DNA from 3 places in the Micromonospora sp. NPDC047762 genome. Region 2 is predicted to be linked to each of the others. Evidence: riboswitches for the same ligand, from Rfam matches in the RefSeq annotation. Region 2 holds a riboswitch; each other region holds the start of a gene.
What was found. Region 2 has a riboswitch for cobalamin ahead of ACGF3C_RS21055 (CbtB-domain containing protein). Riboswitches for the same ligand answer to the same signal wherever they lie in the genome.
Positions count from the first base shown of each region.

Region 1: linked by a shared signal. The riboswitch ahead of cobN (cobaltochelatase subunit CobN) and the one ahead of ACGF3C_RS21055 (CbtB-domain containing protein) in region 2 are both predicted to bind cobalamin.
Region 3: linked by a shared signal. The riboswitch ahead of ACGF3C_RS31200 (prenyltransferase/squalene oxidase repeat-containing protein) and the one ahead of ACGF3C_RS21055 (CbtB-domain containing protein) in region 2 are both predicted to bind cobalamin.

Region 1 is NZ_JBIDCQ010000010.1:182,133-191,865, forward strand. It holds gene ACGF3C_RS27780 (cobyrinate a,c-diamide synthase) at 1-938, opposite strand, end outside; gene cobO (cob(I)yrinic acid a,c-diamide adenosyltransferase) at 932-1,543, opposite strand; gene ACGF3C_RS27790 (magnesium chelatase subunit D family protein) at 1,631-3,922, opposite strand; gene cobN (cobaltochelatase subunit CobN) at 3,919-7,587, opposite strand; cobalamin riboswitch at 7,867-7,996, opposite strand; gene ACGF3C_RS27800 (hypothetical protein) at 8,299-8,634, opposite strand; gene ACGF3C_RS27805 (RNA polymerase sigma factor) at 8,755-9,336, shown strand; gene ACGF3C_RS27810 (hypothetical protein) at 9,329-9,733, shown strand, end outside.
Region 2 is NZ_JBIDCQ010000006.1:398,567-408,299, reverse strand. It holds gene ACGF3C_RS21090 (enolase C-terminal domain-like protein) at 1-978, shown strand, start outside; gene ACGF3C_RS21085 (FadR/GntR family transcriptional regulator) at 987-1,709, shown strand; gene ACGF3C_RS21080 (aldo/keto reductase) at 1,717-2,736, opposite strand; gene ACGF3C_RS21075 (ATP-binding cassette domain-containing protein) at 2,733-3,551, opposite strand; gene ACGF3C_RS21070 (ABC transporter substrate-binding protein) at 3,551-4,606, opposite strand; gene ACGF3C_RS21065 (ABC transporter permease) at 4,647-5,654, opposite strand; gene ACGF3C_RS21060 (amidohydrolase family protein) at 5,975-6,853, opposite strand; cobalamin riboswitch at 7,118-7,273, shown strand; gene ACGF3C_RS21055 (CbtB-domain containing protein) at 7,308-7,511, shown strand; gene ACGF3C_RS21050 (CbtA family protein) at 7,502-8,272, shown strand; gene ACGF3C_RS21045 (histidine phosphatase family protein) at 8,269-8,853, shown strand; gene ACGF3C_RS21040 (MFS transporter) at 8,934-9,733, opposite strand, start outside.
Region 3 is NZ_JBIDCQ010000013.1:168,426-178,158, reverse strand. It holds gene ACGF3C_RS31225 (ECF transporter S component) at 1-456, opposite strand, end outside; gene ACGF3C_RS31220 (ATP-binding cassette domain-containing protein) at 453-2,090, opposite strand; gene ACGF3C_RS31215 (CbiQ family ECF transporter T component) at 2,087-3,265, opposite strand; gene ACGF3C_RS31210 (LPXTG cell wall anchor domain-containing protein) at 3,270-4,217, opposite strand; gene ACGF3C_RS31205 (prenyltransferase/squalene oxidase repeat-containing protein) at 4,214-6,934, opposite strand; cobalamin riboswitch at 7,029-7,159, opposite strand; cobalamin riboswitch at 7,212-7,334, shown strand; gene ACGF3C_RS31200 (prenyltransferase/squalene oxidase repeat-containing protein) at 7,438-8,871, shown strand; gene ACGF3C_RS31195 (hypothetical protein) at 8,859-9,212, opposite strand; gene ACGF3C_RS31190 (superoxide dismutase) at 9,287-9,547, opposite strand; gene ACGF3C_RS31185 (superoxide dismutase) at 9,554-9,733, opposite strand, start outside.

The sequences.
Region 1 (9,733 bases), on a different contig from region 2:
AAGCCCCCGCCGATCACCACCGCCCGGGTGCCGGTGGGCAGGGCCGGGTCACGCAGCGGGTCGACGGTGACGACGTCCGCGCCGGCAGCGGTGAGCAGTTCGGCGGTCTCCGCGTACGAGAAGGTGAAGGCCGGGCCACCGGCGAGCGCGACCCGTGGCCGGTCGAGGCCGGCCGGCCCGCCGACGGCGGCGACCGGGTCCCACGCCGGGGTGGTCAGCGGCGGGGCGGTCCGGGCCAGGTCGAGCACGGCGTCGAGGTCAACAGTGGCCTCGACCAGCTCGGCGAGCGCCGTGACGATCGCGACGGATTCGGGTGCCCGCTCGGCGACCGGCACCAACCCGAGGTGCCGGGCCGGCGCGGCCACCTCGGCGGCGCGGGTCACCGCCCCGAGCACCGGTACGCCCACCTCGGCGAGGGCGTCGCGCAGCAGCGTCTCGTGCCGGGGTGAGCCGACCCGGTTGAGGATCACCCCGCCGATCCGTACCGCCGGGTCGAACGCGGCCATGCCGAGGGTGAGCGCGGCGGCCGACCGGCCCTGCGCGGTGGTGTCCAGCACCAGCAGCACGGGTGCCTCGATCAGCCGGGCGACGTGCGCGGTGGAGGCGAAGTCGCGGCGGCCCACCGCGCCGTCGTGCAGGCCCATGACGCCCTCGACCACGGCGATGTCGGCGGGCGTGGGGACGCTCGCGCCGTGTCGCAGCAGGGCGGCGATCCGGTCGGCTCCGACCAGGAACGGGTCGAGGTTGCGCCCTGCCCGCCCGGCGGCGAGAGCGTGGTAGCCGGGGTCGATGTAGTCGGGGCCGACCTTGTGCGGGCTGACCGTCAGGCCTCGCCGGCGCAGCGCGGCGAGCAGTCCGGTGGCCACAGTGGTCTTCCCGTGGCCGCTGGCCGGGGCGGCGACCACCACCCGGGGCAGCGCCCAGTGCGCGCTCACCACTCGATGCCCTTCTGGCCCTTCTGGCCGGCGTCCATCGGGTGCTTGACCTTGGTCAGCTCGGCGACCAGGTCGGCGGCGGCGACCAGGCGCGGGTCGGCGTCCCGGCCGGTGATCACGACGTGTTGGAAGCCGGGCCGGTCGGCCAGGGTGGCGACCACCTCGTCGACGTCCACCCAGCCCCACTTCATCGGGTAGGTGAACTCGTCCAACACGTACAGCCCGTAGCGCTCGGCGGCCAGGTCACGCTGGATCTGCCGCCAGCCCTCCAGGGCGTCGGCGGCGTGGTCGGCGTCGCCGCCGCGCTGGATCCAGGACCAGCCCTCGCCCATCTTGTGCCAGGCCACCGGCGCGCCCTGACCGATGCGCTCGTGCACCTCGCCGAGCGCCCGGAAGGCGTTCTCCTCCCCCACCCGCCACTTGGCGCTCTTGACGAACTGGAACACCCCGACCGGAAGACCGGCCGTCCAGGCCCGCAACGCCAGCCCGAAGGCCGCCGTCGACTTCCCCTTCATCTGCCCGGTGTGGACGATCAGCAGTGGCCGGTGCCGCCGCTGCCGGGTCGTCAACCCGTCCTGCGGCACCGAACTCGGCTGTCCCTGCGGCATCAGACCGTCCCCCGTCCCGCGGCCACTCCCGTGCCCGCCTCTTCCGCGATCTTGCAGTTTCTGTTGGTCATATGTGCACTTCGCCCTCTATGCCGCGACAGGAAGTGCAAGATCGCGGGGGTGGGGGTGGGTGAGGGCTTCCAGGGGAGTTCGGGGGGCCTTCAGCTGGGTGGCCAGGCGGGCGGCCAGGTGCAGGCGGACCGGGCCCGTCTCGCAGTCGACGACCACGCACGGGGCGCCGGTGGCGGCCAGGACCGCTGCCGCCGCTGCCGCCCGGTCCAGCGGCCGGGTGCCGGCCGTGGCCCTCCCGTCGGTGACGATGAGGACCAGTGGGCGGCGCTTCGGGTCGCGCAGGCGCTCCACCCGCAACAGGTCCGCGGCGGCGAGCAGCCCCTCGGCCAGCGGCGTACGCCCGCCGGTCGGCAGCTCGGCCAGCCGGGTCGAGGCGGCCAGCACCGACGAGGTCGCCGGCAGCAGGGTCCGGGCGCCGGTGCCCCGGAACGCGATCACCGCGACCTTGTCCCGCCGCTGGTACGCGTCGGTGAGCAGGGCGAGCACCGCGTCCTTCACAGTGGCCATCCGCTGCCGCGCGCCCATCGAGCCGCTCGCGTCCACCACGAACAGCACCAGGTTGCCCTCGCGCCCCTCACGAACCGCCTCGCGCAGGTCGTCCCGGCGCAGTCGCAGCGGACCGGTGAACCGGCCCCGGGCCGCCTGGTGCGGCGCGGCGGCGCGGATCGTGGCCGGCAGGTGCAGCGCACCGACCCGACCCGCCGGTACCCGGGCGCCGGTGGTGCGACCCCGCCCGGTGCGGGCCCGAGACCGTCGGCCCGGCACCCCGTCACCCAGGCCGGGCGCGGTGAGCACCCGCGCCTTCAACCCACCCCGGGGTACGGCCACCGGCTGGGACTCCCCGCCGCGGGGCGGGTCGTCGGCACCGGTCGTCGAATGTCCGCCACCGCGCGGGCGCGAGTCCGGGCCATCGTCACCCCGATCGGCCTGCTGGCGCTGCGGCCAGCCGTCGTCGTCGCCCCGGTCGCCCGGCTGGCGCTGCGGCCAGCCGCCGGTGCCGTCCGGCCCGTCAGTGCCAGCGCCGTCACGCGCCGTCGGGTGCTCCGCCGAACCCGGTTCACCCTGGTCGACGCCGTCGCCGCTGCGGTCGCCTCCCTGCGGTCCACCGCCCTGTGGTCCGCCCCCGTTCGGGCCACCGCCACCGGCCGGGCCACCGCCCTGCGGGCCGCCGTCCGGGTCAGTGTCGTCGGGGCCGCGGTCGTCGGGGCCGGCGTCGTCCGGGTCGTCGGGGTGGGCGTCCTGGGCGCGCTGCAACGCCTCGTCGAGGCGCTTCTCGTCCAGCCCCGGGGTGTCGAACGGGTCGCGGCGGCGGCGGTGCGGCAGGGCCAACCGGGCCGCCACCCGGACGTCGTCGATGGTGACCCGGTCCCGGCCGTGCCAGGCGGCGTGGGCGAGGGCGGTACGGGCGGTGACGATGTCGGCCCGCATCCCGTCCACGTCGAATGCCGCGCACACCTCGGCGATCTGCCGCAACGCGGCGTCTGGCAGTCGTACCCCGGGAAGTCGGCGGCGGGCGGCAGCCACCTGGCCGGCGATCTCCGCGTCGGCGTCGGCCCAACGGGCGGCGAAGCCGACCGGGTCCGCGTCGGCGGCCAGCCGGCGGCGGACCACCTCGACCCGGATCTCCGGGTCCCGGCTGGCGCCCACCTCCACAGTGAGCCCGAACCGGTCGAGCAGCTGCGGGCGCAGCTCCCCCTCCTCCGGGTTCATCGTGCCGACCAGCAGGAACCGGGCCGCGTGGCTGACCGAGACGCCCTCCCGCTCGACGTGACTGCGGCCCATCGCCGCCGCGTCGAGCAGCAGGTCGACGAGGTGGTCGTGCAGCAGGTTGACCTCGTCGACGTAGAGCACACCCCGGTGCGCGGCGGCGAGCAGGCCCGGCTCGAAGGCGCGTACCCCCTCGCCGATCGCCTTTTCCAGATCCAGCGCACCAACCACCCGGTCCTCGGCGGCGCCCACCGGCAGCTCGACGAGGCGGGCCGGGCGGGTCTCGGCGGCGACGTCGGCCGGGTGCGGGCCGTCCGGGCAGGCCGGGTCGGGCTCGGCCGGGTCACAGCCGAAACGGCAGCCGGCGACCCGCCGCACCGGGGGCAGCAGCGCGGCGAGAGCCCGCACGGCTGTGGACTTGGCGGTCCCCTTCTCACCCCGGACCAGCACCCCACCGATCGCCGGGGAGACCGCGTTGAGCAGCAACGCCAGTCGCATGTCGGCCATGCCGAGCACCGCGCTGAACGGATAAATCGCCACTGCGCCTTCTTTCGTTCGCGACTGCGGGGCTCGCAGAACCGGCTCACTCCTCGCGCTCACACCCGGTCCTCCAGGTCGCCCTCACTGGCCAGGTACGTGTCGCGCAACCGGTCCAGGGTGGCCGGCTCCGGCTTGGCCCACAGCCCCCGGTCGGCGGCCTCCAACAGGCGTTCGGTGATGCCGCGCAACGCCCACGGGTTGGACTGCTCCAGGAACTCCCGGGTGGTCTCGTCGAAGAGGTACGCGGCGGCCAGGTGCTCGTACATCCAGTCGTCGACAACGCCGGCGGTGGCGTCGTATCCGAACAGGTAGTCCACTGTGGCCGCCAGCTCGAACGCGCCCTTGTAGCCGTGCCGGCGCATCGCGGCGATCCACTTCGGGTTGACCACCCGGGCCCGGAACACCCGCCGGGTCTCCTCGCCCAGCGTGCGGGTGCGCACGTCGTGCGGCATCGCCGAGTCACCCACGTACGCCTGTGGTGACGTGCCGGTGAGGTGGCGGACCATCGCCACCATCCCACCGTGGTACTGGAAGTAGTCGTCGGAGTCGACGATGTCGTGCTCACGGGTGTCCTGGTTCTTCACCGCCACCGCGATCCGGGCGAACGAGCGCTCCATGTCGGCGCGCGCCTCCCGCCCGTCCAGGCCCCGGCCGTACGCGTAGCCGCCCCACACCGCGTACACCTCGGCCAGGTCGGCGTCGCTGCGCCAGGTCCGGGCGTCGATCAGGGGCAGCAGACCAGCGCCGTACGCGCCGGGCTTCGAGCCGAAGATCCGGGCGGTGGCCCGTCGCTCGTCGCCGTGCTCGGCGACGTCGGCGGCGACGTGCGCCCGCAGGTAGTTCTCCTCGTCCGGCTCGTCCAGGGCGGCGACCCGCCGCACGGCGTCGTCGAGCAGCGCCACCACGTGCGGAAACGCGTCGCGGAAGAAGCCGGAGATGCGCACTGTGACGTCGACGCGCGGGCGGCCCAGCTCGGCGGTCGGCACCACCTCGATGCCGGTCACCCGCCGGGACCTGTCGTCCCAGACCGGCCGGCAGCCCAGCAGCGCGAGCACCTCGGCGATGTCGTCGCCCTGGGTGCGCATCGCGCTGGTGCCCCAGACGGTCAACCCCACCGAGCGGGGGTACGCGCCGGTGTCGGCGAGGTGCCGGGCCAGCAGTGAGTCGGCGAGGGCCACCCCGACGTCCCAGGCGTTGCGGCTGGGGATGGCCTTCGGGTCGACGGAGTAGAAGTTGCGGCCGGTGGGCAGCACGTTGACCAGGCCCCGGGTGGGTGAGCCGGACGGGCCGGGCGGCACGAACCTGCCGTCCAGCGCCCCGAGGGTGTTGGTCAGCTCGTCGGTGGTCCGGTCCAGTCGGGGCACCAGCTCGGTGGCGGCGAAGTGCAGCACCGCGGCGACGTCCGGGATCGACCGACCGGTCACCTCCGTCACGACGGCGTCGATGGTGTCCACCGCCCAGTCCAGGGTCTCCATGCCGACGACCAGCCGCCGGGCGAGGGCCTCGATCAGATCGATCGCGTCGGCGGCGGTGCCGGCCGGCCCGTCCACCACGTCGGTCAGCGCCGCGGGCAGTGTCAGTCGCTGTCCCGGCGACGCGAGCAGTTCCTGCTCGTCGAGGGAGTACGCGACGGCGAGGGCCTGTCGCAGGCCAGGCAGGGCGCGGGCCCCGCCCCAGATCTGCGGGGCGCGCAGCACCGCGAGGACCAGGTTGACCAGGGGCTCACCGGTGGGCGCGTCGGCGAGGATGTGCAGCCCGTCGCGGATCTGCACGTCCTTGACCTCGCACAGGTACCCGTCGAGGTGCAGCACGAAGTCGTCGAAGTCGTCCGCGTCGGGCATCGCCTCGGCGTGCAGGTCGTGGTGCAGCTCGGCGGCGCGCACCAGGTCCCAGATCTGCGCCCGTACGGTGGGCACCTTGGCCGGGTCGAGGGCCTGCACCGTCGCGTACTCGTCGAGCAGTTGTTCCAGTTTGGCCAGGTCGCCGTAGGTCTCGGCGCGGGCCATCGGCGGGACCAGGTGGTCGACGACCACGGCGTGCGCCCGCCGCTTGGCCTGGGTGCCCTCGCCGGGGTCGTTGACGATGAACGGGTACACCAGCGGCAGGTCGCCGAGGACCGCGTCGGGCGCGCAGTCGGCGGAAAGGCCGAGGCCCTTGCCGGGCAGCCACTCCAGGGTGCCGTGCTTGCCCAGGTGCACCACGGCGTCCGCGCCGAAGCCGCCGTCCGCGACCGGCGCGGTCAGCCAGCGGTACGCGGCCAGGTAGTGGTGACTCGGCGGCAGGTCCGGGTCGTGGTAGATGGCGATCGGGTTCTCCCCGAAGCCGCGGGGCGGCTGGATCAGCAGCACCACGTTGCCGAAGCGCAGCCCGGCGAGCACGATGTCTCCGCCCTCGGTGTACAGCTCGCCCGGCGGCTCACCCCAGTGCTCCCGCATCCGCTCGCGCAGTTCGGCCGGCACCTGGTCGAACCACCGCTGGTACGTCGGCCCCGGTATCCGTGCCTCGGCCGCTGCCAACTGCTCCGGGGTGAGCCACTCCACGTCGTGACCACCGGCGGCGATCAGCGCGTGGATCAGCGCGTCGCCGTCGTCGGGCGGCGGCGCGTCACCCAGGTCGTAGCCGGCCTCGGCCAACGCGGCGAACAGCCGGACCGCCGACGCCGGGGTGTCCAACCCGACGGCGTTGCCGACCCGGGAGTGCTTGGTGGGGTACGAGCTGAGCACCACGGCGACCCGCTTGTCGGCGTGCGGCACGTACCGCAGCCGGGCGTGGCGTACCGCGATCCCGGCGACCCGGGCGGCCCGCTCGGGATCGGCGGCGTAGACCGAGAGCCCGTCCGCGTCGATCTGCTTGAACGAGAACGGCACCGTGACGATCCGGCCGTCGAACTCGGGGATGGCCACCTGCATGGCGGCGTCCAACGGGGACAGGCCGGCGTCGCTGTCGGCCCACTGTGCGCGGGTGCTGGTGAGGCAGAGCGCCTGGATGACCGGCACGTCCAGGGCGGCCAGGGCGCCGACGTCCCAGGCGTCCTCGTCGCCGCCACCGGAGGCGTCGGCGGCGACCGCGCCGCCGGCCGCGAGCACCGTGACCAGCAGCGCGTCACAGCGGGCGAAGAGCCCGAGTGGTCCGGCGCCCGCGGTCAACCCGCGCAGCGAGCCGCAGAAGATCGGCAGCGGGTTGCCGCCGGCCTGGCGGACCGCGTCCGCGAGCACGTCGACGAATCCGGTGTTGCCGGCGAGGGCGTGCGCCCGGTAGAAGACGATTCCCACTGTGGGCCGGTCCGGGTCGGCGGGGTGGTCGCCGTGCACGCCGTACGCCGGGGTGGGCGCGGGTGCGGCGAACCCCTCGCCGGTGAGCAGCACCGTGTCGGAGAGGAACCGGGCCAACTGTCCGAGGTTGTCCGGGCCGCCCTCCACGAGGTACGCCAGCGACTGGGTGACGACCCCGGACGGCACTGTGGAGATGGCCATCAGCTCGGCGTCGGGCAGCGCCTCACCGCCGAGCACGACAGTCGGCACGCCGGTGGCGAGCACCGCGGCGAGGCCGTCCGGCCACGCCTGTCGACCGCCGAGCAGGCGTACGACGACGAGGGCGACCCCGTCGAGCAGGGCGGGCACCTCCTCGGCGGCGACTCGGGCGGGGTTGGCCAACCGGTAGTCGGCACCGCTGGCGCGGGCGGCCAGCAGGTCGGTGTCGGCGGTGGACAGCAGCAGGATGCGCACGGCAGGCTCCGGAGAGTGACGCCCTGGCCGCTACGGAGGCGACCGGGGCGATGCGGGTGGGTACGGCGTCAGCCGGTACGACGGCCAGAGCGAACGGCGCGCCGACGCATGGGTCGGGGCCGGTCAGCGCCGGGCGATCAGCTCAGCGGTGCCGGTGTCCGGTGTCCTTGGAATGCACTGCCTGGAATGCGAGACGACGAAAGTCGTCGATGAATGAGACGCCGTGCGTCATCGGGTCCTCCTCGGGTGTCCACGCCCTGGGGTACATCCCGACGGCCGAAGTATCCTGGCTTCCGGATCGACGCTCTCCCCCGGCCTTCCAACCGCAGACACACGGCCGTGACTCACGAGGGGGGATCGCTCCCCGGTGACAGTGGCGGGACCGCGTCGGATTCGCACCGACTTCCTTCACTGCCGTCAGGCCGCGAATGCTGCCACACGGCCGCGCCGCCGGTCAACGCGGACCCCACCGCCACCCGACCACGCTCACCGCATCGACCTGCGAAAATATCGGCGCGCGGGTGATGCCTCCCGTCGCGATGGCGGGCTGGGCAAATTGTTGGTCGGCCTCGCGGACTGGCCCGTGGCAGGGGGCGGAGTGGTCACGCGGCCCCTTTGGAGCTGATGTCGTAGACGATTCAGAAGCCTCGGCTCGCGGTCCGCGCCTCGTCAGACGCCACGCGCGACAACCGACACCGGTCGACGCCCCGATCAACGGGCGTGGCGTTCCGGGTGCGCTCGGCTCCAGGTCCGCATCCGTTCCGGGTAGCCGGTGCGCCCGGCCTCGTACAGCGGCACCGCGTGCTTGCGGGCGATGGCCCCGGCCGCGCGGGGCGTTCCGGTACGGCGGCGGATCCACTCGCCGTCGTGGGCGATCGCCACCACAGTGGTGTCCGTCGCCGTGGTCTCCGGCTCCAGGTAGAACTCCACCCCTCGCCGGCTGGCGACGAACGCCTCCAGCGCCGCGAGATCCTCGCGGGTCGCCTCCCGGTCCAGCTTCGTCGGGGTCGCCTCGGCACCCCGTGACCGGCGACTGAACCAGCTCATGACCAGCCCCTCTCCTCGACACCTCTCCCAGTGCACCACCAAATCCTGGCAATACGCTGCACGGCGGATGGGAAAAACCTGACCCGCGCCGGGTGGAACCCGCGGCGGGTGGGCGGTGTCATGAGTGTGATCCGAACGGAGGCTCCCCTGGACGACGAGACGCTCGTCACCCGCGCTCGGGCAGGTGACCTGGAGGCGTACGACCTCCTGGTCACCCGGCACACCGCGTCCGCGTACCGGACCGCGGTGCTGCTCGGCGCGGGCTCGGACTCCGAGGACGTCATCCAGGAGGCGTTTGTGAAGGCGTACCGGAAGCTGTCCCGTTACCGGGGTGACGCGTCCTTCCGGTCGTGGCTGCTCGCGATCGTCGCGAACGAGACCCGCAACCTGCACCGCTCCCGTGGCCGGCGCGACGGGCTCGTCCTGCGGGCGGCGGCAGCGGACCCGAGGTCTGAGATCGCCGAGGACGACGCGGTCGCCGCGGTCCTCGCCGGGGAGCGCCGGAGGTCGCTGGTGCAGGCGCTGCGGCAACTGCCAACACGGGACCGCGAGGTCATCGTCTGCCGGTTCTTCCTCGATCTCACCGAGGAGGAGACGGTGTCGGCTCTGGGCTGGCCCCGGGGCACAGTGAAGTCGCGTACGTCCCGGGCGCTGGCGAAGCTCCGCGGCCTGCTCGACAGTGCGGAGGTCCGGCATGGGTGACCTCGAACGGGAACTGCGCGACCTGTCCGCCTGGCTGGAAACCCCCGATCCGCCCGACGTGACCGCCCGTGTCCGCGTACGACTGGGCGCGACCCCGCCCCGGCGGCGCCGGTGGCGGTCACTCGCCGCGGTGGCGCTCGTCGCCCTGCTGGTCGCGCTGTTGCCGCCGACGCGGGCCGCGATCGCCGACGCCGTCACGGGGCTGCTGCGCTTCGCCGGGGTCAGCATCGCCACCTCACCCGCCCCGATGCCGCCCGGCGGCACCGCGTCGCCGTTGCCCGGGCAGCGGACCGTCGCCCTGGCCGAGGCCCAGCGGGCGGTGCGGTTTCCGATCCGCCTGCCGGCGAAGCTGGGCACGCCCGAACAGGTACTGGTCGCCGACCCGGACGCCACTGGC
Region 2 (9,733 bases):
GTCGACATGACCCCCGAGCAACTCGTCGACATCGCGGACCTGCGCTACCTGTCCGACGCGCTGACCCGCGACGAGGCACTGGCCATCCTGCGCGCCAAGGAGAGCACAAAGGCCGCCCGCCTCGGCGAGCTCGACCGGACCGGCTACCCCGCCTACACCACCTCGGCGGGCTGGCTCGGCTACGGCGACGACAAGCTGCGCCGACTGTGCCAGGAGGCGGTCGACACCGGCTACGGCTACGTCAAGCTCAAGGTGGGCGCCAACCTCGACGACGACATCCGCCGGTGCGCGATCGCACGGGAGATCCTCGGCCCGGATCGCAACCTGATGATCGACGCCAACCAGGTGTGGGACGTCGGTCAGGCCATCGAGTGGGTCACCGCCCTCGCCCGCTTCACGCCACTGTGGATCGAGGAGCCGACCAGCCCCGACGACATCCTGGGCCACGCGGCCGTCCGCCGCGCCGTCGCTCCGATCGGCGTCGCCACCGGCGAACACTGCCACAACCGGGTGATGTTCAAGCAGCTCTTCCAGGCCGAGGCCATCGACTTCTGCCAGCTCGACACCGGCAGGTTGGCCAGCATCAACGAGATCGTCGCCGTGCTGCTGCTCGCCGCGAAGTTCAACGTCCCGGTGTGCCCGCACGCCGGCGGTGTCGGGCTGTGCGAGATGGTCCAACACGTGTCGGTGCTCGACTACGTCGCGATCTCGGGGGACCTCACCAACCGGGTCACCGAGTTCGTCGACCACCTGCACGAACACTTCACCGATCCCTGCATCATCCGCGACACCGGTTCCGGCAGCGGATACGTCCTGCCCGGCCAGCCCGGCTACTCCACCCGGATGCGTCAGGAGTCGGTGGCGCTCTACCGGTTTCCCGACGGCCACTACTGGGCGGCGACAGACCCGACTACCGTGTCATCTCCGGAGGCGGCGTACGTGATCGCGGGTGGGAAGGCCACCCCCGCCGGCCGTTAGGGGGGGTCATGTCGCGCACGGACGAAGTGGTCAACGGCATCAAACGGATGATCCTCGAAGGGCAGTTCCGGCCCGGGGACCGGTTGCCCATCGAGAAGGACCTCGCCGAGCAGCTCGGTGTCTCGCGAGGTTCCCTGCGCGAGGGGATGTCGGCCCTGTCGATCCTGGGGATCGTCAACATCCGTCAGGGCGACGGCACCTACGTCACCAACCTCGACGCGCCACAGCTGCTGGCCCCGATGAATTTCGTGGTCGACTTCCAGGGCCAGGGCGACCCTCGGCACATCCACACCGTCCGCCGGCTGCTGGAGTGCGAGGCCGCCTGCCTGGCGGCGACCAGGATCACCGACGAGGCCCTGGCCCAGGCGGGTGACCTGCTCGCCGAGGCGGCCCGGTTGGTCGGCCAGTCACCGCCGGACCACGAGCGGATCATGGAGATCGACATCGCCTTTCACCGGATCATCGCGGTGCACGCCGAGAATCCGGTGCTCGTTGGTCTGATCGAAGCCTTCGCCGGGCGCACCATCCGTGGCCGGCTCTGGCGGAGTCTGCACGAGGAGGGCGCGGACCTACGCACCCATGACGAGCACGTGGCGATCCTGAAGGCCCTCGTGGCACGCGACCCGGAACGGGCGCGAACCCGGATGGCCAACCACCTGATCGGTGTGGAGGAGTCGTTGCAGGGGTTACCCGACGACGCTGACGCCAGCATCGAGACGGCCCGGTCGTGACCGACCCTCACGGCTGTACGTCGAGCAGCCCCTCGTCGTACAGCGCCGCCCAGAGCTGCTCCGGGACGTCGACACCAGACCGATGGAGGGTCTCGGTCACCTGGACGTCGTCCCGCATGCCGACAACGGTCGAGACCACGGCCGGGTGACGACGGACGAACGCCAACGCCGCCTGGGGCAGCGTGACGCCGTACGCCTGACAGACCCGTGCTATCCGGCGGGCGTGGTCGATCACCTCCGCCTGCGCCTGCTGGTAGTCGTAGACGGCGTCGGTCGGCGGCATGTCCCGGGCCAGCAGCCCGGAGTTGTAGACACCGGCGACCACCACACCGACGTGGCGGGCCTGCGCGACGGGCAGCAGGTCGGTCAGCGCGCCCTGTTCCATCAGGGTGTACCGGCCGGCGCACATCACCACGTCCACGTCGGTCTCCGCCACGAAGCGGGCCAGCATCGCCGACTGGTTCATTCCCGCCCCGACGGCGCCGATCACGCCCTGCTCCCGCAGCTCCACCAGGGCCGGGATCGCCTCGTTCGCGGCCTGCTGCCAGTGCTCGTCGGGGTCATGCAGATACACCACGTCGATCCGGTCCAGGCCGGTGCGCCGAAGGCTCGCCTCCAGCGAACGGCGGACGCCGTCGCGGCTGAAGTCCCAGACCCGGCGGTGATCGGCGGGAACGTCGAACCCTTCCGGATCCCGCTGGTGCGCCGTCTCCGGTGACGGCACGAGCAGCCGGCCGACCTTCGTCGACACCACGTACTCGGCGCGGGGGCGGGAGCGCAGGGCCGCGCCCAGGCGTCGTTCGGACAGGCCCAGCCCGTAGTGCGGTGCCGTGTCGAAGTATCGGATGCCGCCTGCCCACGCGGTGTCCACGGCGGCGGCGAACTGCTCGTCGGACGTCGCCCGGTAGAGATTGCCGCCCTGGGAGGCGCCGAAGCCCAGTGGGCTCAGCCGCAGCGGCGGTGCAGCGCCGCCGCGGCTCGTCGGACCCGCGGGACCGCGGGCGCCTCCCTGGACGGCGGCCCTCACCGCTCGTCCCGACCCACGCTGGTGCTGCCGGTCATCGCGGCGACCAGATCGTCGGTGGTGGCCTCGTCGGCGCGGAGCTGGGCCGCGCGCCGGCCGAGGCGCAGCACCTCGACCCGATCGGCGATCTCGAGGACCTGCGGCATGTTGTGGCTCACCAGCACCACCGACATGCCGGCGTCGCGGGCCCGCCGGACGACATCGAGCACCCGTCCGGTCTGGACCACCCCCAGGGCCGCGGTGGGCTCGTCGAGGATGACCACGTTGGTCGCCCAGATGATGGCCCGGGCCACCGCCACGCACTGCCGCTGCCCACCGGACAGCATCGCGATGGGGGTGGTGACCCGGGGGATCCGTACGCCCAGTTCGTCCAGCGCGGCGGCGGCGCCGTGGCGCATGGCGCGCTTGTCCAGCAGCCCGAGCCGGCCGAGTGGTCCGGAGCGAAGGATCTCCCGGCCGAGATACAGGTTGGCGGCCACGCTGAGGTCGTCGGCGACGGCGAGGTCCTGGTAGACGGTCTCCACCCCTGCCCGTCGGGCGTCGACCGGGGTGGAGAACTGGACCGGACGGCCGCCGACCCGGATCTCGCCCTCGTCCGGCGGGTGCACACCGGACAGGGTCTTGATCAGGGTGCTCTTGCCGGCGCCGTTGTCGCCGATCAGCGCGACGACCTCACCGCGGCGGACCGTGAAGTCGGCGCCGCGCAACGCCTCGACGTGCCCGAACCGCTTGACGATGCCGCGGGCTTCGAGGACCGGCGGCTCCGCGTCGGTGGGTTGCTGGTCGCTGGTCGGGGTGGCCGTGGGGTTCACGCCCATCACTGCACCGGCGGGTTGGCGCAGCTGGGCTCGAGCACCGCCTTGATCTCCGCCGAGTCGATGTTCTCCTTGGTGACGAAGGTGACGCCGGTGTCGGCCGACGCCAGCGGCGCCTTGTCCCGAAGGTGCTTGACCATCTTGTCGACGCCGAAGTAGCCCATCTTGAACGGGTTCTGCACGACCAGCGCCGAGATCTGGCCGTTGCGTACCCCGGCGATCTCGTCCGGGGCGGCGTCCCACCCGATGATGACCACCTTGCCGGACTTGCCGGCGGCCTGGATGGCCTGCGCGGCACCGAGCACGCTCGGCTCGTTGGCCGCGAAGACACCCTTCAGGTTGGGGTTGGCGGTGAGGATGTTCTCGGTGACCCGTCGGGCCTCGTTGACGTCACTCTTGCTCGGCTGTTGGCCGACCAGCTTCAGGTTGGGGTACTGGGCGAGGCCGGCCTTGAAGCCGTCGACCCGCTCGGTGTTGGTCTGCGATCCGGGCTGGAACTCGACCAGCGCCACCTCGTGGTTGCCGGGGCCGAGTTCGGTGGCGAGCAGCTTGGCCGCCTCGGTCGCCGACGCACGGTTGTCGGTGGCGAAGAGGGGCACGTTCGACGGCTGCGGGCTGGTGCCAGAGTCGATCATGGCGACCGGGATGTTGGCGCTGAGCGCCTTGTCGGTCGCCGGTGCCAGCGCGCTGGAGTCGGTCGCCGCGTAGACGATGCCGTCGACCTTCTTGGTGACGAAGTTCTGGATCAGGTTGACCTGGCCCTCGACGTCGGTCTCGGCGGTCACCCCGTCCCACTGGACGGTGACGTCCCCCGCGCGCTGCGCGGCGCACTCGGCGCCCGCCTTGACGGTGTTCCAGTAGTCGGCGCCGACCGCCTTGGGTACGACGGCGAGCTTCAACGGGCCGCTCGCGTCCTTGGCCGCACTGTCGCCGCCGCCGTCGCGAACCTCGACCCCGCCGCAGGCGCTGAGCAGGGCGGTCGCCGCGGCCGCGGCCAGGATCGCCTGCACGCGCAGGAGTCGTCCTCGCGTCCGCCGGCTGGTGGTGGTGTGTGCCATGGTGTGTGTCCTTCCTCGTTCGGACTCTCGGAATGGCATGTCAACCCCGTGATTCCAGCCGCCGGCGGCGGTACTGGTCGAAGTAGACGGCGGCCCAGATGATCACGCCGACGATCACCTGCTGGTAGTGGATGCTGATGTCGAGCAGGACGGCGCCGTTGCGGACCAGGGCGATGAGGAACGCGCCGATGATGGTCCCGACGATCCGGCCCTGCCCGCCGAACAGGCTGGCTCCGCCGATGACGGCGGCGGCGATGACGTCGAGTTCCAGCGAGATCCCGTAGTTGGGCTGGCCGGAGTTGACCCGGGACGCGGCGATCATGCCGCCGAGCCCGACCAGCACGCCGGCCAGCACGTACACCCCGGTCAGGTGCCGCCCGACCCGGATGCCGGAGCGGCGTGCCGCCTCCAGATTGGAGCCCATGGCGTAGGTGTACTGACCGAAGCGGGTCTGGGAGAGCAGGAAGGCGACCCCGACGGCGACCAGGACGGTGATCACCACGGCGAACGGAATGCCGAGGATCTGCCCGTTGCCGAGCAGTTGGAAGGACCGGGGAAGGCCATAGACGCCGACGGCGCCGGTGATGATGAAGACCAGGCCGCGGCCCACGGACATGGTCCCCAACGTCGCGATGAACGGCGGAATCCGGGCCACCGTCACCAGCAGCCCGTTCAACAGCCCGGCCAGCGCGCCGACGCCGATCGCGACCGCCGTCGCCGCCCAGAGCGAGAAGCCGAGGTCGCGTACGACCATCGCGCCCAACACGCCGGCGAGCGCGGCGACCGACCCCACGGACAGGTCGATGCCCTTCGTGATGATGACCATCGTCTGGGCGGTGGCGATGATGGCGATCACCGCCGTCTGGGCCCCGATGTTGAAGAGGTTGTCCGCTGTCAGGAAGTAGGGGCTCGCGAAGGTCAGGGCGATGAACAGGACGACCAACGCGGTGGCGGCGGTGAACTCGGAGACGGCGTGGGAGATCCGTTCCCGGAACCAGTCGCTGAGTTCGCCGCGCTGTGTGCCGGCGGTTGCCTCGACGCTACTCATCGTCGGACCTGACCTCCCCAAGCGTGGTGCCGGCGTCCGACGGGGACCCGCCGACGAGCCGAACGTCTGTGAGCGACCGACCCCGCTCGGCCGGCGGTGCGGCGAGGTGCGCGCACAACCTTGGAGATAGGTCGGATGATTCCCGCGATCAGGCGTTACCTTGCCACGCATTCACGTATGTTGCCAAGGTCTTGCGGGCATGTTTTGCCATCGTTACCTGTGCCACCGAAGCCATACGTCTGACCAAATCGACACCGACTGCCGCCGCTAGCATGTTATCGATAACATCCTATGTCCCCAGGCCGAAGGGCGCTGCCGTCTCAGGACGGGGCCAGCCGGTAGAAACGGCCGGCGGTCCGGCGCCAGATCGCGGCCCGCTCGTCGTCGGAGAGCGGGTCCAGCAGGTCACCGAGGACGGCGACCCAGCGGGTGTACGAGGTGGCGAGCAGGCACACCGGCCAGTCCGAGCCGAACATCAGCCGATCCGGCCCGAACACGTCAAGGGCGTGCTCGACCGCGGGCCGCAGGTCGGCAGCGGTCCAGGACCCACCGTCCACTTCGGTCACCAGGCCGGAGAGCTTCGCCGTGGTGTTGGACTCGGCCGCGAGCGCCCGCAGGTCGCGGTGCCAGTCACCGAGTTCGGCGCGTCCGAGCGGGGGCTTGCCGAGGTGGTCCAGGACGAACCGCACCTGGGGCAGGTCGCGGACGAGCCGGACGGCCGCCGGCAGCTGACGGTGGCGCACCAGGAGGTCGAAGGCGAGACCCGCGGCACCGACCGCGGCTATGCCGCGCCGCACCTCGGGGCGATCGAGATAGGTCGGGTCGGGTTCGGACTGGACCAGGTGCCGGATCCCGACCAGCCGTTCGCCGCCGCGCGCCCCGCGTAGTCGGGCGAGGCGACGGTCGACATCGGCGGCGGTGAGGTCGACCCAGCCGACGACCCCGGCGACGAGCGGGTCGTCGGCCGCGATGCCGAGCAACTCGGGCGTCTCCGACCGAACGGCGACGGACTGGACGACCACGGTCTGGGTGACCCCGGCGGCCCGGGTCGCCGGGGCGAGCTCGACCGGTGTGAAGTCGTTGTCGATCGCGGCCATGGTGTGCGGATCGATCCAGGGCTGTGGGTGCCGCGCCCGGACCCAGAGGTGATGGTGCGCGTCGACGATGCCCGCTCGTCGCGCGACCTCGCCGGTCGTCACCGGACCCGTCCCTGGCGCGTTCCCGTCCACCGCACACCCCGCCCCGCCGCTGATCGAACCCTCCGGGTCAACCCGGAGCCACGGAGCCGATCTGGCAGATTGACCATGTTAGCGGTAACAGCCTGTTGTCGAGCCCGAACGCGCACCACGACCGACCTCCGGCAGTGTCGCCTTTTGGTCTGACGAATCCACCGGCACCTGCGGCTGGTCCGCCTCGTCGACGTCCCGGTGTACGGACGCGCCCGGGGCGCGGGGTCCGGGTTGACCGCCTGAGGCGGCACCGATACCGTCGACGCACTATCTGCGGCGACGCGAGGGAAGCCGGTGTGAATCCGGCGCGGTCGCGCCACTGTGAGCGGTTCCCCAATCACCATTGGGGTCCGCGAGCCAGGACGCTCGGTCGTCCGCAGCCTTGCGATGGGGACGCGTCATCCCTGGGGAGGTTCGTGTATTCATGTCTAGCTCCGCTACCAGCCAGCCGGTGGTGCACCCCGCTGGCAGTGCCCGTCTCTTGTGGACCGCTCTGGCGACCGTTGCCGCGCTCGCCCTGCTGACGTATCTCGTCGCCTTCGACCAGGGGGCGGTGTCGCGCAGTGGGATGTACCTGCACGAGCTGATGCACGACGGCCGGCACCTGCTGGGCGTCCCGTGCCACTGACCACCACCAGCACTCCCCCGTTCCTCGCCGTCCTCGTCCGCGGGCTGCTGGCCGGCCTGATCGCCGGCCTGTTGGCCGGGGCGTTCGCGTACGTCGCTGGCGAACCGCACGTCGAGGCGGCCATCGCCATCGAGGAGGCGGCGACGCACGCCGAGCCTGCCGTTGGTGCGCACGATCACGAGGACGCGCTGGTCAGCCGGACGGGTCAGCGGGGCGGCCTGTTCCTGGCCACCGCCCTGTTCGGGGCCGCGATGGGTGGCCTGCTGGCCACGGCGTACGTCCTGCTGGCCCGGCGGCGGCGCGGCGACGACGACGGGCGGTGGGGTCTGCTGCTGGCCGGCGCGGCGCTGCTCGGTGCGGTGATCGTGCCGTTCCTCAAGTACCCCGCGAACCCACCGGCGGTCGGCGACCCGGCCACCATCAACCAACGGACCGTCACCTACCTGTTGATGGTGGTGCTCGGGCTGGTGGCCGTGTGGGCCGGCTCGCTGGGCTACCGGTCGGTCGGTGCCCACGCACCGACGTGGCTTCGCGCCGCCGCGGCCGTGGGCGGGTTCCTCCTGGTCACGGCAGTGTCGTACGTGGTGATGCCGTCCTTCCAGGAGGTTCCGGCGGACTTCCCGGCGACCCTGCTGTGGAGTTTCCGGTTGGCCTCGCTCGGCACCCAGGTCGTGCTCTGGACCGGCATCGGCCTGCTGTTCGCGGCCCTGATGCACCACGAGCGGCGTCGCCGGGCCGGTTCCGCGCTGCCGAGCACGTGACCGGCACCAGCCTTCGGCTGGTCGCCCACGGTCACACCGCCGCGCTGCGCCGGGCCCGCTTCGGCGGTGCCGACGACGGCCTGGACGAGGGTGGCCTGCGTGCCGCGCTCGCCCAGGCCCACGCGGGTGCAGACCGGCGTTGGCGCCTCGGGGAGAACGCCACCTGCCTGTCCAGCCCCGCGGTGGCCGCCCGACAGACCGCCGACGCCTTCGGCCTTCTGCCGACGGTCGAGACCGCGTTGGCCGACTGTGACTACGGGGACTGGTCCGGCCGGTCGCTTGAGGAGGTCGCTGAATCGCAGCCGCAGGCGCTGCACGACTGGTTGTCCGCCCCGGACTGCGCGCCGCACGGCGGTGAGTCCGTCACGGAGGTGCGGGATCGGGTCGGCAGTTGGCTGGATGCGCAGCACCGGGCTGGTGGACGAGTCATCGCGGTCACCCACCCCCTGGTGATCCGGGTCGCGGTGGTGCACGCCCTCGGTCTTCCGATGGCGACGTACCGGCAGGTGGACGTCGAGCCGTTGGCTGTCGTCCGGCTCACCAGCCAGGGTGCGCGCTGGCACCTTCGACTGGGCGGATAGCGAGCAGGTCGAGGCCACACCGAACGGCGCAGGCCGTGCCCACTCCTGGTGGGCACGGCCTGCGCCTGTCAGCCGCTTGCTCAGTGCTGCCGAGTGGGCAGGTGCAGCTCGACCGGCTCGGGCGGGAGGTCGTCGACACCGGCGGCGACGGCCTGCTCGTGGCGGCGGCGCGCCGAGGGCAGGGCGAGTGCCGCGAAGACGGCCAGGACCGCGACGCCCGCGCACACCCAGAAGCCGGCGGTGAACGCCGTGTCGGTGGGTAGCCCCTGTGGAGTGCTGTTCGAGGTGATGACGGCCGCCACGACCGCCGCGCCGATGCTGCTGCCGATGGTGCGGGCGATGGTGTTGACGCCGCTCGCCTCGCCGGTCTGCCCGGCCGGGACGCTCTCGATGATGGCGTTGGACATCGCCGCGAACGCCAGGCCGATGCCGGCGCCGGTGAGCACCCCGGAGAGCAGCACCTGCCAGGTCGCGCCGTGCGCGAGCGCCGGCAGCGCGAAGGCGACGACGACCGCGACCGTGCCGAGGAACATCGGCACCTTGGGGCCGAAGCGACGGTCCAGCAGACCCGCGAGGGGGCCGAAGACCACCATCATCAGGACGGTGGGCAGCAGGAACAGGCCCGCCTGGGACACCGTCTTGCCGAACCCGTACCCGGTGGCCGCTGGGAGTTGCAGCAGGGTCGGTACCAGCACGAACGTCCCGAACATCGCGAAACCGAGGATCAGGGCGACGAGGTCGGTGGCCCAGACACCGCGGATCCGCATCAGGCGCATGTCGATGAGGGGCTCGCGTACCCGCAGCTCGACCCGGACGAACACCACCATCGCGACCACGCCGAGCAGGAACAGGCCGATGGTCTTCGGCTCGGTCCAGCCCC
Region 3 (9,733 bases), on a different contig from region 2:
GAACATGCCGACCCAGGCGCAGCCGAACATCTGGTACGGCATCCACGGTCCCACTCCCCCGGTGAGCAGGGCGGAGGCGAACAGCGAGGTGCAGCCCAGCGCGAAGCCGAAGCCGGGTCCGAAGACCCGGCCGGCGAGCACGAGGATGAAGAAGACCGTCTCGATGCCCGCGGTGCCGGCGCCGAGTGGTCGCAGGGCCGCGTTGATCGCTGACAGCACGCCCAGCATGGCGAGCGCCTTGGCGTCGATCCTGCCGTCGGCGATCTCGGCGAAGATGACGGCGAGGACCAGGAGCAGCAGCACCCCGAACATCAGCGGAGGAGTCTGGGTGGAGCCGAAGGTGCCCGGCGCGACAACGAACGGCCAGAGAAACGCGACGAAGCCGAGGAACGACGCCATGGTGATCGCGAGCACGGCACGGCCGGGCACGCGGACGGCGACGGTCAGCGTGGTCACGCGCGTACCTCCGGATTGTCGAGGGCGGCGGCTACCTGCCCGACCGTCAGGTACGGCAGCGGCGCGAGGATCTTCGCGACCTGCGGGGCGAACGTCGGCGACGCGGTGAGGACGGCCGCAACGGGGCCGGCGGCGACGATCTCACCGTCGGCCATCACCACCACCCGGTCGGCGGCGGCGGTGGCGAACTCAACGTCGTGGGTGGCCACCACGACGGAACGGCCCTGCGCGGCGAGGCTGTCGAGAGTACGGGTCAGTGCGGCCTTGGCCTGGTAGTCCAGCCCACGGGTGGGCTCGTCGAGGAGCACAACACCGGGGGTGACGGCGAGTTGGATGGCCAGGACCACGGCGAGCTGCTGCCCGGCGGACAGGTCCCGGGGATGGCTGTCGCCGTCGATGCCGGCGGCGATGCCGTCGAGGAGCCGTCGCGCGGTGCCCGGCTCGGCGCCGTCGCGGTCGGCCTGGTCGAGTTCGGCGTCGACGGTGTCGAGGTACAGCAGGTCGGTGGCGGTCTGCGGGACGAGACCGACGAGTCGGCGGGCCTGGCTGGCACCCACCCGACCCGGGTCAAGGTCGTCGCCGTGCGCCGGGTCGGGAACGGCGATGCTGCCGCCGTCCCGGAGACCCGAGCCTTGCAATGCCCAGAGCAGGGACGACTTGCCGGAGCCGTTGCGCCCCATCAGCGCGGTGATCTCACCGCATACCAGAGTCAGGTCGACTCCACGGACGGCGACGACCGATCCGTGCCGGACGATCACACCGGCGGCGGTGAGTGCGTTCTGGGCTTCGGCGTGTGAGTGGCGGTGTGGCTGCGGGGGCGTGGTGGGGAGCCGGTCGCGCAGTGTGGTGGCGTGCCGGCGGGCGTCGCGTACCGACAGGGGTAGCGGTGACCAGCCGGCCAGGCGCCCGAGTGCGACCACTGGCGGCGCGACGGTGGTGCCGGCGACGAGCGTGGCCGGGTCACCGTGGCGGACGGTGCCGTCGCGGGCGACGTGGATGAGCCGGTCGGCGTACGGCAGGACACGTTCCAGTCGGTGCTCGGCCAGCACGACTGTGACACCTAGGTCGTGAACCAGCCGGGTGACGGTGGCGAGAACGTCGTCGGCCCCGGTCGGGTCGAGCGCGGAGGTGGGCTCGTCGAGGACGAGCACCCGTGGGTGGGCGGTCAGCGCCGCGCCGATCGCCACGCGTTGCTGCTGACCGCCGGAGAGTTCGTGCAGGCCACGGCGGCGTAGGTCGACGAGGCCGAGCAGGTCGAGGGTCTCCTCCACTCGGGTCCGCATGACCGCCGGGTCGAGCGCCAACTGCTCCATCCCGTACGCCAACTCCTCCTCGACGGTGTCGGTGACGAACCCGGCGACCGGGTCCTGCCCGACGACGCCGACCAGGTCGGCGAACTCGCGGGGCGGGTGGTCGGCGGTGTCCCGGCCGGCGACGCGCACGCTGCCCTGGAGGGTGCCGCCGCTGAAGTGCGGTACGAGCCCGTTGATCGCGGCGAGCAGTGTCGACTTCCCGGCGCCGGTGTGCCCGACGACCAGGCACAGCTCTCCCTCGTCGATGTCGAGGTCGACGTCGCGCAGGGTGGGGCGGGGCGCACCGTCGTACGTGATGCTGACGCGCTCGAAGCGGATCATGACGGTGCTCCTGCGGTGTCGGCGGCGCGGCCCCGTACGGCGGCGGGCTGCGGTCGGTGCGGGCGCGGCGGTGTCGGTGCGGCGATCGCCGCGAGGGCGGCGACAAGGATCGCGGCGGCCGGTAGTGCGGGCAGGCTGGGCCAGTGCAGCGGGTAGAGGCTCGGGTTGAGCGCGGCGGGGTCGTAGCCGGTGCCGGCACCGAGCACGATGGCCGTGACGACGCCGCAGCCGGCGACCGTCCACTCCGGCCACTGCCACGGGTCCGGCCGGTAACGGCTGCGGGAGACCCGACGCCCACCGAGCGCCATCCCGGCGACGCAGAGCAGCACACCACCGCCGAGGCCGCCGAGCCCGACCGGGCGGGGCACGCGCGGGTCGAGCAGGCCGTACACGCCGACGCACAGGCCGGCCATGCCGGTGAGCATGAGGACGCCGGTGAGCCGCCGCGAGCCCGGTGTGGCGGTGCCGACCCGGCCGTAGCCGCGCGAGTCCATGGCGGCGGCCAGCCGCAGCGACCGGTCCAGCGCGTCGTGCAGGACCGGCATCACGATGGCCCGTACGGCACCGAGGCCCCTGGCCCGTCCGGCACGTAACCGGCGGGCCCGGGCGACCCGTTGGACGCTCTCCACGAGTTGCGGTGCGACGCTGAACGAGACGGTGACGGCGACACCGAGTTCGTACAGCGCGCCGGGGAGGACCCGCAGGGCGCGTTTGGGGTTGGCGAGGCTGTTGGCGGCACCGATGCAGCACAGCAGGCAGGCCAGCCGGAGCCCGTCAACGCAGGCGGACAGGGTCGCCTCCAGGGACACTGGACCACCAATCTGGATTCCCGCGTACCACTCGGGCGTGGGCAGCTGCGGGAGCCGGAACAGGATGTGGTCGTCGGGGGTGATGCCCGAGGCGAAGACCGTCCGGAACACCACCCGGATCGCGATGATGATCAGCGCGAGGTAGAGGTAGTAGCGGAACGCCCGTGCCCACGGCGCGTCCGTGCGGCGGGCGCTGACGACGAAACCGAGCACCGCGAAGATGAGCAGCAGGAGAAGGGGGTTGCTGGTACGGCTCGCGGCGGTGGCCAGCGCGAGCGCCCACAGCCACCAAGCCACCGGATGCAGGGAGCGCGGCAACCGGGCCACCGCGAGGCGGTGGACAAGGCCGGTACGGATCGGGCGCATCGGGTCAGGTGCGGCGGCGTCGCCAGCCGACGACACCGCCGGCGAGGGCGAGCAGCGCCAGCAGCCCAACCGTGATCAGTGCCGGCAGCGCCGAACCGGTGTCCTGGCGGGCTGCCGTCACGGTGGGTTCCGCGTCGAGGATGCGTGGTCCTTCGACGGTGGCGTTCGGTGGCAGGGACGGTCCTACCGCGGCCGGTGAGATAGCTTCGCCGGCCGGGGGCGTAGGCGTACCACTCATCGGGATCGGCGTCGGCGCTCCCGCCGGCGGGAGGCCGGGCGGAGGGTTGCCGACGCCGGGGTTGCCCGGCGGCGGATTGCCAGCGCCCGGGTTGCCGACGCCTGGTGGATTCCCGCCGCCCGGCTGAGCCGGGGTGGGTGCGACGGGGGGCGGAGCGGTGGTGGCCGTGCCGGTCGGCTTGCTGTTGCGGGCGCGGACGCTGTCCGGACTGAGCCGGGGCCGTCCCTCGGTGCCCCCGATGTCGGTCGCCCCGAAGATCCACAGGTCGACGCTGCCAGGCTTGGGTTTGTAGCTCATCGCGCCGAGTTGGCTGTAGACCCAGCTGTTATGCCCCGGGTCGGCGTGCCAGTACGACCAGTACGCGCTGGCCGGCGGGGTGAGAGCACACCTCTCGTCCGCCGGGGTGGGGTACTGGGTGCCGCCCTGGTGGCCCGCGTAGCCGATCCGGCAGATGAACGCCGGCCCGTCGTGTTGTGTCCCGGTGGTGCGCCAGCCGCCCTGGTTGAGCAGTTGGTAGCCGGTGGTCGGGGTGGTGCCGCAGGACCGCAGGAGCGGCCCACCCCAGCGGCTGAAGTCCACCGCGAGAATCACCCCGGACGAGGTGGTGCACTGCCCGATCGGCAGCGGGTCGGCCAGCGCCGGTGCGGGCGTCACCACCAGCGCGCCGACGATCATCAGCGCCACTATCGAGCGGCGCCACCTGCGGGCCGTCACGACAGACCGCCCGTGCTGGAGACCGCGCGACGGCGTGCGGAGACCCGCAGCAGGACGCCCGCGACGACGAGCACCAACGCCAGCAGGGTGATCGTGATGATCGACCAGCCGGTGCGGGGCAGGTTGCCCGACGAGTGCCCGCCGGCGCCGGCCGACGGCGGAGACACACTCGGGGCTGCCGACGGGGACGACGACTGGCTCGCGGTCGGTGTCGCGGTCGGGTTGGTCGTCGGGGTGCTGGACGGGTCCGGGCCCGGCAGTTCGTGCACGTCCCGGGTCAGGGCGGCGAACGAGATGCCGGTCGCGCCGCCGACGACCTGGGTGGACGCGCGCAGGTCCGAGCCGGCCTGACCGCCGGCGGCGACGGTGAACCCGCCGTCGTCGTTCTGCTGACCGGCCAGGAACGACAGTGCCTTGTCGACCTGTCGGGCGTAGGTGTCGCCGCGCAGGGTGAGGCCCTGGATCGCGAGCGCCGTGGAGTTGGTGGAGTCGCCGGCCGCGCCGGGGAAACCGCCGTGCTCCTTCTGCGCCGACGCGACCCAGGTCAACGCCTTGTCGACGGCGTTGACCGCCGCCGGGTCATCGGTCAGCGGCGCGAGAGCCATCGCGGCCATCGCGGTGCTGTCGACGTCCCGGTCGGCGTCCCCCGCCGGGATGAGGCTGGGGAACGACCCGTCCGCGCGCTGAAGTCCCTTGAGGAAGGCGATCGGCTTGGCGGCCGCGTCGCCCTGTCCGGCACGGAGCTGCGCGATGATGCCCAGCGACTGCCCGAACACCGAGGTGGCGTACCGGTAGTTGCCGGCCCCGGCGCAGCCGGCCTGCTCGTCGAGCTTGGCGCAGGTCACGTCACCCAGCGCGGCGATCAAATCGTGTCCACCGAAGGACCGTGGGTCGTAGCCGGTGACCTGGGCGAGGAGGGCGACCTTGCCGATCGCGCCGCCGGCGGCGTAGTCGGTGCCGATGCCGAGCCACGAGTCGACGGTGAACCCGCCGTCACCGACAGCGCCGCCGCCGCGCAGGAACTCGACGATCGCCCGCAGCTTGGCGTCGTTCCCGCCCGTGGCGGCCAGGGCGTACGCGCCGTCGATGCTCAACCCGAAGTCGGGGAAGCCGGGGAACGACTCGTAGTACCTGCCGTCGACCAGATTGGTCGGCGCGACGAGGTAGGACACCCCCTTGACCAGATCGGGTCGCGGTCCGGCCGGCGGCGGCGTCTCACCCAGGGTGGCCAGGTTCTTGCCGGCCAGTGCGAGCGCCGCCGCGCCGGTGGCGGCAAGGTCAGCGTCCGGGTTGCTCGGGTCGGGGTTGAGCCCACCGCCGGTGACGATCCGCCCGACCAGGAAACCGGTGGCGGTGGCAGCCCGGTCGGCGACACCCAGCACGGCGAGGGCCTGCGCGGCGTACCCGGTGGAGTAGGTGTCGGTGACCCCCGCGCCGGTGTACGGCTGGTAACCGCCGTCGGTCTCCTGCGCGCCGGTCAGGAACGCCTTGGCCGAACCGAGCGCGGCATCGTGCGTCGCGCCGAGCGTGTGCAGCGCCAGGACGGCCAGGGTCGTGGCCGCGAGGTCTGGATCACAGGCGTCGGTGGGGCTGCGCCATACACCGGCGAAGGCTCCGGTCGCGCACTGCTGCTCGGTCAGTCGGGTGACGGTCGCGGCCGGCGGGGTGACGCCGGCCCGCTTGAGCGCGAGCAGGGCGGTCGCGTGGGTCAGGGGATCGCTCGATCCGGCGAAGTCACCAGCGGCGGCACAGCCGGCGTCGACGTCGGTCGCGGCGCACACCCGGTCGGTGAGCGTGGCGATCAGGTCACGACCTCCGAACGCGCGCGGATTGCCGCCGGTGATCGTGGTCAACAGCGCGAGGTTGGCGACGTTGGCGATGTGGGGTGCGGCGGTGCCACCGTTCGGGAAGATGGCGGCGTCGACGTGTGCCCGCAGGTAGTCGACGACCTTCGTGAGGGTCTGGTCCTGCCCACCGGTCCCGGCCAGGGCGATGGCGACGGCGACGGTCCGGTAGTAGTCAACGAAACCGTTGTCGACGTGGTCGCCGTCGGCGAGCTGCCCCACGAGGTAACTCGCAACCGCCTTGACCTGCGCTTCCGTCGGGCGCGCCGGTGCGGGCGTCCCGGTCGGGGTCGGAGTCGGGGTCGCGGTCGGAGTCGGGCCGCTCGCGCGCACCGACGCGGGGGTGAAGCTCGGCGCCCCGGTGGCGCCGCCGATGTCGGTGCCGCCGAAGACCCACGCCTCGACCTCACCCGGGCCGGGCCGCTGGGACATCGCGCCGAGTGGACTGTAGGTCCAGTGCTCCTGCCCGGCCGGGGCGATCCAGTAGGACCAGTAGGCCGTCGCCGGCGGCGTCAACTGGCACGCCTCGTCGGCCGGCGCCGGGCGTTCGGCACCGGACTCGAAGGCGGGTGAGCCGATCCGGCAGATGAAACCCGGGCCGTCGTGAGCGGTGCCGGTCGTGGTGAAACCCGCCTCGTGCAGCAGGTCCAGGCCGGTGGTCGGAGTGACGTCGCAGCCCCGCAGCAGCGGCCCGCCCCACGCGCCGAAATCGACCGCGACGATGGCGCCCTGGGTCGGGGTGCAGGACTCAAGCGGATCGGCGATCGCCGCACGGGTCGGCACCACCAGTGCCAACGCGCCGAGCGTCACCGCGGCGACAAACGCCAACCACGGCGCGGAAGTCCGCGACGTTCGACTGACCAGTGGAGACATGGCGACTCTCTCAAGGGGCTAGCGGCGCAGGCGCGGACGCGGACCCCGAGGACAAGTCTCGGAAATCTTGCTCCGCGCCGTGTACCTCGACGGCGCTGCGGTGCACTATCCAGCCAGGTAATCCGACTCGTCCCGAAACGGGACCTACGGCTGCGGGCCAGCGCCGGACTTTGACCGGCTTCCCCTGACTGCTGGATCGCGGTCATCGGACCACAACCGCGACCACCTCGTCAACGCGAGGGCGTGTCATCTACCTAACAGCGCGCGGTAGGGGCTTCCTCCCATACCGTGACCGCGTCATCGCGTGGGGGAACCCGGTGGGAATCCGGGGCTGACGCGCAACGGTGAGGACGGTTGGCCGTCCCGAGCCCGACTACCCACGTGGTGACGCAGCACCTGCGGTATCCGTCCCACGCGTCCTGCGGCCGGCCCGCCCCGCTCCGCCGGCTCTCCCGCTGGGCCCCGGGTCGAGGCAGTCGTGCCCCGTACCCCAAGGAGACCCGATGTCCTCGCGCCTTTCCCCCGGCAGTCGCCGGAGACGTCTCGCGACGGTTCCCGCCGCCGCGCTGATCGCCGCTGTCGTCGCGGTCGCGACCGGTGCCGCACCGGCCGCCGCGACCTCGACGGCGGCGCAGATCGCCACCGCCAAGACCAACGGCGTCGCCTACCTGCGCACCCTGCAGGCCGCAGACGGAAGCTACGCCAGCGGCGGGCTGTCGAACGAATGGGCGTTCAGCGCGTTCGCCCCCGCCGGTGTCGCGGCCGTGGACGTCTACCCCTCCGGCGACACGACCAAGAACGCCCGCACCGTCTACCGCAACCACCTCTCCGCCGCGTCCTGGCCGAGCACCTCCCCCGTCGTCACCGACTACGAGCGCGGCGTCCTGAACGCCTACGCGGCCGGCATCGACCCCGCCCGGGTCTCCCCCGCCCGCAACCTGATCGCCGACACCATCGCCTACTGGCAGACCGGCTCGGCCGGCTACTACGGCCCGCCGGCCAACGTCAACGGCACCGTCTTCGCCACCCTCGCCCTGGCCGGCGCGAAGACCCAGACCGGTGCCGCCCGCGTACCGCAGGCGCTGCTCAACCTGTCGGTCACCCGGATCCGCAACAACCAGCACAACGACGGCGGCTGGACCTTCAGCCAGGCCGAGGGCAACCCCACCCAACTCGCCGCCGCCAGTGACATCGACATGACCGGCGCCGCCATGGCCGCCCTCTGCGTCGCCGGGGTGCCCAACACCGACACCGACATCGTCCAGGCGAAGAACTTCCTCAAGGGCAAGCTCGTCAACGCCTCCGGCGCCTTCACCTCGATGTTCGGCGTCAACACCGACTCCAACGCCTGGGCGGTCTCCGGGCTGAACGCCTGTGGCATCCCAAGCCAGGGCACCGACTTCACCACCACCGCCGGTAAGACCCCGATCGACTTCCTGCGCGCTCAGCAGCTGACCGGCGGCGGGTTCAAGTACCTGCCCACCAACACCACTCCGTCGGCGTACGCCTCGATCGACGCGGTGCGGGCCCTGGCCGGCGCGGGCTACACCGCCGTTCCCCCGACCCCGGTCACCGCCGGGGCGCCCACCTGGGTCGCGGCGAGCGGATTCACCGCCGGCACCGCCAGCCGACTCGCCGTGATCATCGACAACGGCAGCGGCACCATCAAGCCCTGCGCGGTCACTCTGACGCCGACCGCCGCCACCACCACCCTCGGCGCCGTGCTGGACGCCGCCATCGGGTCCGCCACCCCCAGCGGCTGTGTCACCGCCCGCATCCCCACCAGCGGCACCGGCACCATCACCTCGATCAACGGCCTGGCCAACAGCGGCTCCTCCACCTGGAAGGTGTCCAGGGACGGCGGCACCCTGGCCACCGCGACCCGCGGCACGACCGTGACCGTCGGCGACACCCTCTACCTGCGCTACGGCGCCTGACCGTCCAGTAATGGTGCGACCAGCGGCGGTCCGATCGCCGCCGCTGGTCGCCGCCCTCCGCTGGGGTTGCACGGACCGCCCGGCTGCGGCACGTCGACGCATCGGCAGCGACCTGGTTCTCCCGCCGACGCGCTGGTGCCTGACTCGACGCCGACATGGCCCTCAAGGCGAGCGAGCCTACGGCGGGCATCGCGGAGTTGTTGGCGAAGTTGGTGCGCCTGGGCTTCGCTCGCGCCGAGCTGGCGACGGGCGGCATCGAGCCGTTCGAAGTCGGCTACGGCGAGCACGGCCACCTGCCGCCCGTCCATCGTCAGGATGCGGTGCTCGATCTTGCGGCGCATCAGGTTCCTCCGATGTGGGCGGTGGTGCTGTGGTTGTCCGCTGGGTTCCGCCTCGGGCGGAACCCAGCGGACGGTCATGCCGGTGGGGACTGGGCGGTGTCGGCCAGGAGCAGGGACAGCTCCCGGACCAGATCGTCCATCGACTGGCCGCTCTGTGCCTTGACCAGGCCAAGCGCGAGGTCGGCCAGTAGGTAGAAGCCGAGGGTACGGGCCTGCTCGGAGCTGAACGCCGACATCAACTCCTCGGCGCCGGCGAGGTCACCGCGGTGTTTGGCCGCGATGACCCCGGCGGCGCGTTGGACAATCTCTGCGGCCTCAGGGGTATAGCCGCTCACGCCGGGTCAGATCTTCGGGGTCGCGGCGCGGGCGGCGTCGAAACGGGCGGTGACGTCGGTCCAGTTGACCAGGTTCCACAGCCGGTCCACGTAGTCCGGACGCACGTTGCGGTACTGCAGGTAGTAGGCGTGCTCCCAAGCGTCGAACACCAGGATCGGGGTGGAGCCCTGCCCGACGTTGCCGTG